3 linked regions of the Zymomonas mobilis subsp. mobilis ATCC 10988 genome follow. The protein of the gene in region 3 binds, or shares a complex with, the protein of the main gene of each other region. Links are inferred from orthologs where the notes say so. Each region holds a gene or a part of one and is shown on either strand. Other genes may lie near its edges.

Region 1 (2,719 bases), 870 kb from region 3 along the record:
AAGGAGCCGCACTAAAACTGGCAGAAGGAATAAAAGCCAACATACCCTGAAGATCGTGGACATTCAGCTTCTTGACCTGCTCTTTTGTAAAAACCGAAGTCGAAATCGGTGTCTTTTGATTGACCTCAAATCGACTTTTTGCCGTCACCTGAATCGTTTGTTTGTCTTCTGATACCTTGTTATCAGATGCCTTTGCATAAATAGGCGTCGATAAAGGACAGGCTATTATCAAAGATGACGCTATAGCCAATTTTCTTCTCATGGGTTCCCCCCTCCTCCGGTCCCTCAACCTCCCTAAAATGATTTCCTTCACTGACTTTAAAGACAACAAACAATTTATTTAATCACAGTAAATTATTCTTTCATTTTATATTTTGGTAATTTTAAAATCTTCGGAAAAGGGGAAATTCTTGCGGGAAAAAATAGATGAAATTTTCGAGAAATTTTTCTTTTTCATTTTTCCTAAAAATTAAAATTTTTACTTAAAAAATAACTTTAATTTAAACTTAAAATAAAGAATGAATTAAAAATTTAGATTTAAATTCCAAATTGCTTTTAAAAAAAGAAATGGATTTTTATGGCAAAATCAAAAGAAAATGATCTGATACCGGAATGGTGAAATCAGGCTTGGACATTGATAAATAGATATCTAAAAACGCATTATTTGATAAGGAAATATCCTCCTTTTGTGCCATACCGCCCATATTTTACGACAGATTTTTCTTCTGGAAATAATCCAAAAGACATAAAAGCACGGATAATATCGGAAGATTTTTGGAAAAATGATAAAGCCCTGATTGTGGGTCAATCTATCTTATTTTTGTTTTTTAAGGGATAAAGAATGCCAAGGATAACCATCCTATGATAAGACTTGCAAATCCCCATTTTTTTCTATCCCTAAGCCGAAAATTAACGCCATGGCTTGGCCTTGCGGGTATTCTTTTCAGCCTCGCTGGCATTATCGGCGGCTTATTCGTGACCCCGCCTGATTATTTACAGGGGGAAACCGTCCGTATTCTCTATATCCATGTGCCAACCGCATGGCTTGCCATGGGTGGCTGGAGCAGTATTGCCTTGGCCTCTTTGGTGCAATTTATCTGGCGACATCCTTTGGCGGGCATTGCTGCCAAATCCATGGCTCTACCGGGGGCAATTTTTACAGGACTTTGCCTTATGACCGGCTCAATCTGGGGAAGACCCACTTGGGGAACATGGTGGGAATGGGATGGTCGTCTGACCTCTGTTCTGGTGCTTTTCTTTCTCTATCTTGGCTATATCGCTTTATCCCGATCAGTCAGCAATTACAGCACAACCTCGCGCATACCGGCAATTTACGCCTTACTCGGTGCGATCAATTTGCCGATCATTCATTATTCTGTTTTGTGGTGGCGCACACTCCATCAAGGCCAAAGTATCAGCCTTACCCATTCTTCCATTGATCCATCGCTTTTATGGCCGCTGCCTTTGACTTTGATCGGCTTTTCCTGTCTCTTTGCGCTTATAACTCTTTTCAGGATGCGTCTTTTGCTTGCCAATGCCCAATATGAAGCTCGTCTCCGGCGGATGGCTGCCTTATGAATACGGCATCCCACCAATGGCCTTTTGTGATTGCGGCCTACAGCCTTGTTATAACCGTCACGCTTATCGCTTTATTCGGTAGTTGGTATCAGATGCGGCGGGCAGAAAAACGTCTGATGAAACTAAGCCGAGCAAAAAAAGATTCACCGCGCAAGGCCTGACCCAAAATAGACGGAGATATAAAGTGCAAGCCAAACATCAACGGCTTATTCTGGGGATTATCGCGCTTGCGGCGGTTATAGCTGCCGGTTTTTTGGCACTTGTCGCCTTTAAAAAGCAGGCTGCCTATTTCTTCACGCCCACAGATGCCGTCAAGGCGCATCTGCCCGTAAACCGGAATATCCGCTTGGGAGGAATGGTCGAACGCGGCTCGCTCATCCGTGAAAAAGACGGGGTAACCATCCATTTTCGGGTGACGGACGGTTACCAGAAAATTGCGGTTTCCTATCGCGGAATAGTGCCAGACCTTTTTCGGGAAGGTTCCGGCGTGGTCGCTGACGGTCATTTTGACCCATCCGGCTCTTTCATGGCTGAAACCATCCTCGCCAAACATGACGAACGCTACATGCCGCCGGTGACTCAACAGCAGGCGGCCGCGACCCAAACGACATTACAGGAAAAATGATGTGATTGCCGAATCCGGTCTTATCTTTTTGTGGCTCGCCGCCATGATGGCCTTGTTGCAAGGCCTCTTTGGCCTGTCTGTTCTGAATAATCGCCTTGATGACGTCTTCTCCGGTGCCGTCAAAATAACAGCCCTTATCCAAGCCGCCTTGGCGCTATCCGCTTTTGCAATGCTGCTTTGGTTGTTTATGCGGGTGGATTTATCGGTAACCTTGGTCGCTGAAAACGATCATTGGGCAAAACCGATGCTTTATCGTGTGGCTGCCAGTTGGGGCAATCACGAAGGTTCAATGCTGCTTTGGGTCACTATTCTCAGCTTTTGCGGGGCTTTGCTTGCGCTTTTTGGCGGGAAGATCGACCAGAAATTATTATCTTTGGCTTTGGGATCGCAAGCCTTTCTAGCCTTAGGCTTTTTTGCCTTTTTGCTCTTTGTTTCCAATCCTTTCGCTCGCCTCAATCCACCTGCGACAGAAGGCCTTGGCTTAAATCCGCTGTTACAAGACCCGGGATTGGCCTT
Region 2 (2,932 bases), 870 kb from region 3 along the record:
AAGCGGCCATTTGAGACTTGCCCAACGGTCTTGTTTCCAGCGGAGTAATGTACCGAAAGGCATCAAAAGGCAGAGAAGCAAGGCCAGCGGCGTGATAATCATATTAAAATAAGGCGCGCCGACGGATAGTTTTTCTCCGTTCATCATTTCCGCCAAAAGAGGATAGAGCGTGCCAATCAGCACGATTGCCAAAATGACGCCGAGGAAAAGATTATTCAGCACCAAACCGGCTTCACGGCTGGGTAGAATAAAATGATTGCCTTGGTGGATTTTAGCGATCCGAAGCGCAAACAGGGCTAAGGCACCACCGATATAAAGCCCAAGCAAGCCAAGGATAAAACTGCCCCGCCATGGATCAACCGCAAAGGCATGAACACTGACCAGAATACCGGAACGCACCAGAAAAGTGCCGATCATGCTCATTGAAAAAGCGGTAACAGCCAAGACCAATGTCCAGACCCGTAAAGAATCCCTTTTGGCGAGGACGGAAACGGAATGGAACAAGGCGGTAGCGGCGAGCCACGGCATCAAAGCGGCATTTTCAACAGGGTCCCAGAACCAGAAGCCGCCCCAGCCCAATTCGTAATATGCCCAATAGCTGCCTGCGGTAATGCCGATAGTCAGAAAAACCCAAGCGCCTAGAACCCAAATGCGCATGGCTTTCGCAAAGGCACGATCTGCTTTCCCTGTCAGTAAAGCGGCGACCGCAAAAGAAAAAGCGACCGATAGGCCGACATAGCCAAGATAAAGCGTTGGAGGATGAAAGGCCAATCCCGGGTCTTGTAACAGCGGATTTAAGCCAAGGCCTTCTGTCGCAGGTGGATTGAGGCGAGCGAAAGGATTGGAAACAAAGAGCAAAAAGGCAAAAAAGCCTAAGGCTAGAAAGGCTTGCGATCCCAAAGCCAAAGATAATAATTTCTGGTCGATCTTCCCGCCAAAAAGCGCAAGCAAAGCCCCGCAAAAGCTGAGAATAGTGACCCAAAGCAGCATTGAACCTTCGTGATTGCCCCAACTGGCAGCCACACGATAAAGCATCGGTTTTGCCCAATGATCGTTTTCAGCGACCAAGGTTACCGATAAATCCACCCGCATAAACAACCAAAGCAGCATTGCAAAAGCGGATAGCGCCAAGGCGGCTTGGATAAGGGCTGTTATTTTGACGGCACCGGAGAAGACGTCATCAAGGCGATTATTCAGAACAGACAGGCCAAAGAGGCCTTGCAACAAGGCCATCATGGCGGCGAGCCACAAAAAGATAAGACCGGATTCGGCAATCACATCATTTTTCCTGTAATGTCGTTTGGGTCGCGGCCGCCTGCTGTTGAGTCACCGGCGGCATGTAGCGTTCGTCATGTTTGGCGAGGATGGTTTCAGCCATGAAAGAGCCGGATGGGTCAAAATGACCGTCAGCGACCACGCCGGAACCTTCCCGAAAAAGGTCTGGCACTATTCCGCGATAGGAAACCGCAATTTTCTGGTAACCGTCCGTCACCCGAAAATGGATGGTTACCCCGTCTTTTTCACGGATGAGCGAGCCGCGTTCGACCATTCCTCCCAAGCGGATATTCCGGTTTACGGGCAGATGCGCCTTGACGGCATCTGTGGGCGTGAAGAAATAGGCAGCCTGCTTTTTAAAGGCGACAAGTGCCAAAAAACCGGCAGCTATAACCGCCGCAAGCGCGATAATCCCCAGAATAAGCCGTTGATGTTTGGCTTGCACTTTATATCTCCGTCTATTTTGGGTCAGGCCTTGCGCGGTGAATCTTTTTTTGCTCGGCTTAGTTTCATCAGACGTTTTTCTGCCCGCCGCATCTGATACCAACTACCGAATAAAGCGATAAGCGTGACGGTTATAACAAGGCTGTAGGCCGCAATCACAAAAGGCCATTGGTGGGATGCCGTATTCATAAGGCAGCCATCCGCCGGAGACGAGCTTCATATTGGGCATTGGCAAGCAAAAGACGCATCCTGAAAAGAGTTATAAGCGCAAAGAGACAGGAAAAGCCGATCAAAGTCAAAGGCAGCGGCCATAAAAGCGATGGATCAATGGAAGAATGGGTAAGGCTGATACTTTGGCCTTGATGGAGTGTGCGCCACCACAAAACAGAATAATGAATGATCGGCAAATTGATCGCACCGAGTAAGGCGTAAATTGCCGGTATGCGCGAGGTTGTGCTGTAATTGCTGACTGATCGGGATAAAGCGATATAGCCAAGATAGAGAAAGAAAAGCACCAGAACAGAGGTCAGACGACCATCCCATTCCCACCATGTTCCCCAAGTGGGTCTTCCCCAGATTGAGCCGGTCATAAGGCAAAGTCCTGTAAAAATTGCCCCCGGTAGAGCCATGGATTTGGCAGCAATGCCCGCCAAAGGATGTCGCCAGATAAATTGCACCAAAGAGGCCAAGGCAATACTGCTCCAGCCACCCATGGCAAGCCATGCGGTTGGCACATGGATATAGAGAATACGGACGGTTTCCCCCTGTAAATAATCAGGCGGGGTCACGAATAAGCCGCCGATAATGCCAGCGAGGCTGAAAAGAATACCCGCAAGGCCAAGCCATGGCGTTAATTTTCGGCTTAGGGATAGAAAAAAATGGGGATTTGCAAGTCTTATCATAGGATGGTTATCCTTGGCATTCTTTATCCCTTAAAAAACAAAAATAAGATAGATTGACCCACAATCAGGGCTTTATCATTTTTCCAAAAATCTTCCGATATTATCCGTGCTTTTATGTCTTTTGGATTATTTCCAGAAGAAAAATCTGTCGTAAAATATGGGCGGTATGGCACAAAAGGAGGATATTTCCTTATCAAATAATGCGTTTTTAGATATCTATTTATCAATGTCCAAGCCTGATTTCACCATTCCGGTATCAGATCATTTTCTTTTGATTTTGCCATAAAAATCCATTTCTTTTTTTAAAAGCA
Region 3 (5,459 bases):
CCCATACCGCAGTAAGTATCAAAGAAGGGGGAAGAGCGTCATCACAACTTGTTTTATCGGAAGCCTATCATGCCTAAAAAATATCGATTTCTTCTCTACCCCCTTCTTCTAAACAGCTTTTTCCTGCCGCCATTGAAAGCTGACAAGCCTCTCATTTCTGAAAGATTAATCGAATTTCTAAGGAATACAACAGCAGAAGAACAACAAAAGGGTGTAGAGCTCAACCCTGGGAATAAAAGGCTTGTAGATGCCCTTTTCGAAGGAGACAGTCTCCTTATTGAAAAGATTGCTAATGAGCCAGAAACAACAAATACCGTCAAAAAATTTACAAAAATTGAAGCGTTGCTCGTCAAAGGCAATTATGAAGAGGTCAATCGACAATTAGCAATATGTAAAAAAACCTTCTTCCAAGACCCAAACACGCCTACTCTACTTCCTCCGATTAATAATGTGGTGATGACCTGCGACCAGATTTCTGCTGGTAATTATTTTTTGGAAGGTAATCTTCCCGCTTGGGGTGAAAAACTCAACAACATCAACAATACTTATTATCCTGTCATCCGAAAATTCAAGGGACTAGGTTCTGTTGACAAAGGGTATAATTTAAGATTTTTAGAGATAACTTGAGAACAAGTTTTGTAGGGTAGATAGGATGCGAGGAGATCTGACGGACGCGGAGTGGGAGATAATACAGGGTCTTCTTCCAAGCGAACGAGGCCGCTGCGCGCGTCCCGCCAAAAGTAATCGGTTATTTCTCAATGGTATGCTTTATGTGCTTCGAACAGGCTGCCCGTGGCGAGATATGCATGAACGTTATGGGAAATGGAATTCGATCTATGTTCGGTTTCGTAGGTGGGCAGAACAGGGTGTGTGGGACGCTCTTCTTGAAACTCTCGTTGACCTTGGCCTGACAGATGACTGGCAACATATGATAGATAGTACGATTATTCGCGCCCACAGCCAAGCGGCTGGCGCAAAAGGGGGACGTATAAGGAAGGCTTTGGTCGCAGTCGCGGAGGCTTTACGAGCAAGATCCACGCCCGTTCCGATGGTCAAGGCCGCCCTCTAGCTTTCGCACTAACCGGTGGTGAGGTCTCTGATTATTCTGGCGCTGATAGCTTGATAGATATCCCTGTCACAACACCCCACTGTTTTCTCGCTGATAAAGGATATGATAGCGATAGGTTACGCGAAAAACTGCTTTTTCGAGGCATCCTTCCTGTTATCCCGCCTCGTTCCAATCGAAAAAAGCCTATTCCTTATAATCTCCAGCACTACAAAGATCGTAATCGTATTGAGCGGATGTTTAATAAGCTAAAGCAGTTCAGGCGCATTGCCACACGCTATGACAAAACCAGAAAATCTTTTCTCGCCTTCCTTCATCTCGCGGCCGTAAAATTGTGGTTACCTTCCTTTGTCAACAAAACCTAGAAAATTTTTCCCTTTCAGCAACAAAAATGGGAAGTCTAACTGTATTTCCCTCTTTAATACCCGCTTTTACGGTTACCGGAATAGATCATAAACAATCATTACCGATAAAATATCAAGATATAAATAAGAACAGAACCTGGAAGATTCCTTATATTAACGCCTCTTTAAATGGCAAAAAGACGATTCTTCTTCTGGATACGGAATCCGCGATTAGTAAATTACCCATAGAGTTAAAAGATTCGCCCCATGTCCATATTGTTGGACATATCAACTATGCAGATAATGGGACTGCTGAAATTTTTAGTGGCGATCTCGGTATTGTTGATGAACTCAAAATCGGAACAGCCGTTTTAAAAAACGTTCCCGTTCTCTTTACTACTACAAAAAAAGCCTATTTGGGGCTGATGGTTCTTCAAAAACTGGGTAAAATCAAAATAAATAAACAGCAGATGACCTTTGGCAAAAATATCAACTGTAACTGTCAACAGGACATTCATCTTGGAAGTACATTTGAAGGAGATTACCAAGCACTCAAATACCCCATTACATGGCAAGGTAGAACCGATCTAGTTGCCATAGATCTTTCTGAAGAAAACACCGATTTTAACTTACTACAGTTCAAATCTGAATTTACGCCAGAAGAACAAATATTATTTGAAAAACAAAAGAAAATTATTGATGAATTCACCGACATTACTAAAGATAAAATAACTGATCCAGCCTATATCGTGGAATCAGATTTATCTATTGATGGGATCAATTATAGAAAAAGACAAAAATTAGTCCTCAAAGATACTAGACGGCGTCCTACGATGACTATCGGAGCATCCATCCTCGAAAAAGCTGACCTCTATCTCGATTTTATCAACCACAAAGCCTGCCTTAAATCGATACAGTAAGCCTTTTACCCATCTTGTCCGATGCGCAAAGCGGCACCGATGACAAAAGGCGCGACAGCAAGCAAAAACAACGAACAAGCCGCCAATAATAGGAAGGCCCCAGGCTGATGACCATCAACAGCCCCCGCGCCAAAGATGAGGAGCGGCACGGCCAAAGGCAATAAAAGTAAAGCAGCCAACCCACTTCCGGACTTTATCCTTGCCGTCAAAGCGGCAATCATAACCCCCAAAGAGGCCAGTCCAGGAGTAGCCAATAAAAATCCGGCTTCCAATTTCCAGAAAACAGACCAATCCAAAGATAGCAAAGCCGAGGCGGGTAACAACGCCACCATTAAAGGGACAGCAAAACTCACCCAATGGGCGATAATACGCGCCACAGCTATCCATTCTTCGCTAATCCCGCGCACCGCATAATGATCGAAAAAGCCATTTTCGACATCGGGAATAATCAAACGGTCAATGGGTAACAAAGAAGCTAACAGAGCGGCAACCCATAATATTCCGCTACCAGTACGCGATAAAATTATGGGATCACTGCCCACCGCGAAAGGGTATAGAACGGCAACCAATAAAAAAAACAAGACAGGTAGAAATACCCCTGCCCCGATCAAAATTGAGCAATCCCGACGAATTAATAAAACAAGCCGGATCAAGAGAAATGACTTTCATCCAAAAGGTCAAAGAAACCTGATGACTGGCCAGAATTCGCTACGAAATTTTCTAAAGACAAGGTTTTATAATCAGCCATATCAAGCCCTTGATGACTAACAGCCAAAATAATCCCGCCCTTTTGGCGATGGTGCTCTATCATTTCGATCAAAGCCCTAACAGAAGCCGCATCAAGCCCGTTTGCCGGTTCATCCAACAACCAGATAGCAGCCTGGCTTGCCAACAAACGCGCCAACACAGCTCTTTTACGCTGCCCAGTGGAGAGCAAACGGACAGGTGAATCCGCCAATCTATCAAGAGCCATCACCGCCATTGCTTCTTTTTCAGCGCCCAAAACACCATCTAAAGCCGCCCAATAAGCCAAGGCTTTTTCTAAAGGCAAATGCCGATCCATTGCCAAAGCCTCATCCGCAAAAGCCACCCGACCCCATTTTTTAACATGACCCGAAAAAGGTTTCAGAAAACCCGCCAACAGACGCAAAAGGCTGCTTTTACCAATACCATTTGCCCCCGTTATTAAAACGGCCTCCCCAGCCTTCACTTCAAAAGACAAATGGGTAAACAGTAAGCGGTCGCCTCTCAAACAACTCACGTCATGACACGCCAGCCTTGCATTCCCGAAATCGGACAGCCTTTTTCTCCCCAACAAGATCCCGCCAAAGGGATAGAAAACAATATCAAAAATCTATGTCTTGACACTACCCCAAGCTAAAGCACCTTAACGCCACAGAAAAACCAAGAGAGCAGAAAGATACCGTTTCAAAATAATACTTTGTCTATCAGAACAGACAAATAGCAGGGCTATGCAAAACCCTTTATGCGGATCCCATCAAATCGTGAATTTAATGTACTGATGGCAATGCCAGACGGACAAACAGGCCACCTAAATCTTCACTTTCTTCCAAAGTAACACTGCCGCCATAAATTTCGACCACATCGCGAACAATTGCCAACCCCAACCCAGTCCCGGGTTTATCTGTATCCAAACGCGCCCCGCGTTTAAACAACTGCCCACGGAGATTTTCAGGAATACCCGTGCCATCATCTTCAATCAGGATTTCAACCGACTTACCCTGTTTTTCTACCGTAACAAAAACGCGTCCCTGACCATATTTAGCAGCATTTTCTATAAGATTTCCCAAAATCTCGTCCAGATCTTGTCTTTCTATTCTGACAACAGCGTCCTTAACTCCTGCAAGATCAATCGTTGCATGAGGATAAAGCCGAGTAACCGCGCGTTCTACCGCCAGTAAAGCAGGCCATACCTCTGCTTGGCTTTGGGCATTACCCCGCCGTCCGATAGCCCGCGCTCGCGCCAAATGATGATCGACATGCCGCCGCATGGTCATCACCTCCCGCAAAACAACTTCTTTCAAGGCATCGCTATTGGCATTCGCCTCATTAGTCACAACCGTTAACGGCGTTTTCAAGGCATGAGCCAGATTACCAGCATGTCGCCTAGCCTCTTCGGCTTGCCGCTCGTTATGAGACAACAAAGCGTTCAATTCTTCAATCAAAGGGGCGACTTCATTCGGCATCCGGTCATGAATACGTGAAGCCTGACCATTACGGACAGCACTAATCTCGCGCCTTAATTTCCGCAGCGGCCATAATCCGATCGTCACCTGTAAAACGGTAATAACAATCAACCCCGTGCCTAAAATCAAAAAGGCTTTCACAAGGGTATGGCGTAATTTTTTAATCTGATTGTCTAAAGAAGTGCGAATTTCAGCGACTTGGAATCGCCATAAAACAGACGAACCGGGTAAGCGGACATCCCGTTCCATCACTCGCAAAGTGCCATCAGAAAATTCGTCGCTATCATATGTCCGCACCAATTGCCCTTTAGGCATCGGATTGACTTGTAGCGAGCGATCCCAAAGTGAAGGGGACGGAAATCTTTCATATCCGCTACCGCTAACCTGAAAATAAAGGCCGCTATGGGCTTCCAAAAAACGCTGGTCACCCAAAGGCCGATTCAGTCGAACCGCCCCTTCGGGATCAATTTCAGAAGAAGCGATCATCGCCGCCAAAACATAATCAAGCTGGCTGTCAAAATTATCGGTGACGGCTTGGGTCAGCACCCGATCCAAGGTTACGCCGCCGCCCGATAGCAGGATAAATATCCACAAAGCCGAAATAGCAATTAACCGGCGGGTCAAAGAACCGGTAGGACGTATTACCGGCTCCTGACTATTATTTTCTCCGACCAGATTTCCGCTTTTTTCGATTTTTTTCCGGCGAAAGAAACGACTAAAAAAACACTTTCGGCCACCGCTAGGGGAAGAAGCGGAAGCCATAATCAGCCGTTATTCCGATCCTCTGGGTCGTTCAAAGCATAACCCAAACCGCGAATAGTCGTAATAACATCCTGCCCCAGTTTCTTACGAATACGGGTTACAAAGACTTCGATCGTATTAGAATCACGATCAAAATCCTGATCGTAAATATGCTCGATCA

What was found.
Region 1: the proteins of ZMOB_RS04235 (region 3) and ccmC are in contact, whole or in part, in a solved structure (PDB 8CE8), measured with the Escherichia coli proteins. The link is inferred for Zymomonas mobilis subsp. mobilis ATCC 10988 from one-to-one orthologs.
Region 2: the proteins of ZMOB_RS04235 (region 3) and ccmE are in contact, whole or in part, in a solved structure (PDB 8CE8), measured with the Escherichia coli proteins. The link is inferred for Zymomonas mobilis subsp. mobilis ATCC 10988 from one-to-one orthologs.

Annotation. Positions count from the first base shown.
Region 1 is NC_017262.1:93,358-96,076, forward strand. It holds ccmC (heme ABC transporter permease CcmC), read left to right. Parts: upstream 1-861; coding sequence 862-1,578; downstream 1,579-2,719. Other genes in the region: ZMOB_RS00435 (TonB-dependent receptor plug domain-containing protein), read right to left, coding at 1-262; ZMOB_RS10220 (hypothetical protein), read left to right, coding at 1,575-1,739; ccmE (cytochrome c maturation protein CcmE), read left to right, coding at 1,763-2,203; ZMOB_RS00450 (heme lyase CcmF/NrfE family subunit), read left to right, coding at 2,205-2,719. UniProt on the Escherichia coli protein: Required for the export of heme to the periplasm for the biogenesis of c-type cytochromes.
Region 2 is NC_017262.1:93,908-96,839, reverse strand. It holds ccmE (cytochrome c maturation protein CcmE), read right to left. Parts: upstream 1,721-2,932; coding sequence 1,280-1,720; downstream 1-1,279. Other genes in the region: ccmC (heme ABC transporter permease CcmC), read right to left, coding at 1,905-2,621; ZMOB_RS10220 (hypothetical protein), read right to left, coding at 1,744-1,908; ZMOB_RS00450 (heme lyase CcmF/NrfE family subunit), read right to left, coding at 1-1,278. UniProt on the Escherichia coli protein: Heme chaperone required for the biogenesis of c-type cytochromes. Transiently binds heme delivered by CcmC and transfers the heme to apo-cytochromes in a process facilitated by CcmF and CcmH.
Region 3 is NC_017262.1:961,495-966,953, reverse strand. The notes cover bases 1,159-4,127. They hold ZMOB_RS04235 (heme exporter protein CcmB), read right to left. Parts: upstream 2,981-4,127; coding sequence 2,336-2,980; downstream 1,159-2,335. Other genes in these bases: ZMOB_RS04225 (ATP-binding protein), read right to left, coding at 3,842-4,127; ccmA (heme ABC exporter ATP-binding protein CcmA), read right to left, coding at 2,980-3,645; ZMOB_RS04240 (retropepsin-like aspartic protease), read left to right, coding at 1,401-2,330. Also shown: ZMOB_RS04255 (hypothetical protein), read left to right, coding at 70-627; more of ZMOB_RS04225, read right to left, coding at 4,128-5,299; ZMOB_RS04220 (response regulator transcription factor), read right to left, coding at 5,302-5,459. UniProt on the Escherichia coli protein: Required for the export of heme to the periplasm for the biogenesis of c-type cytochromes.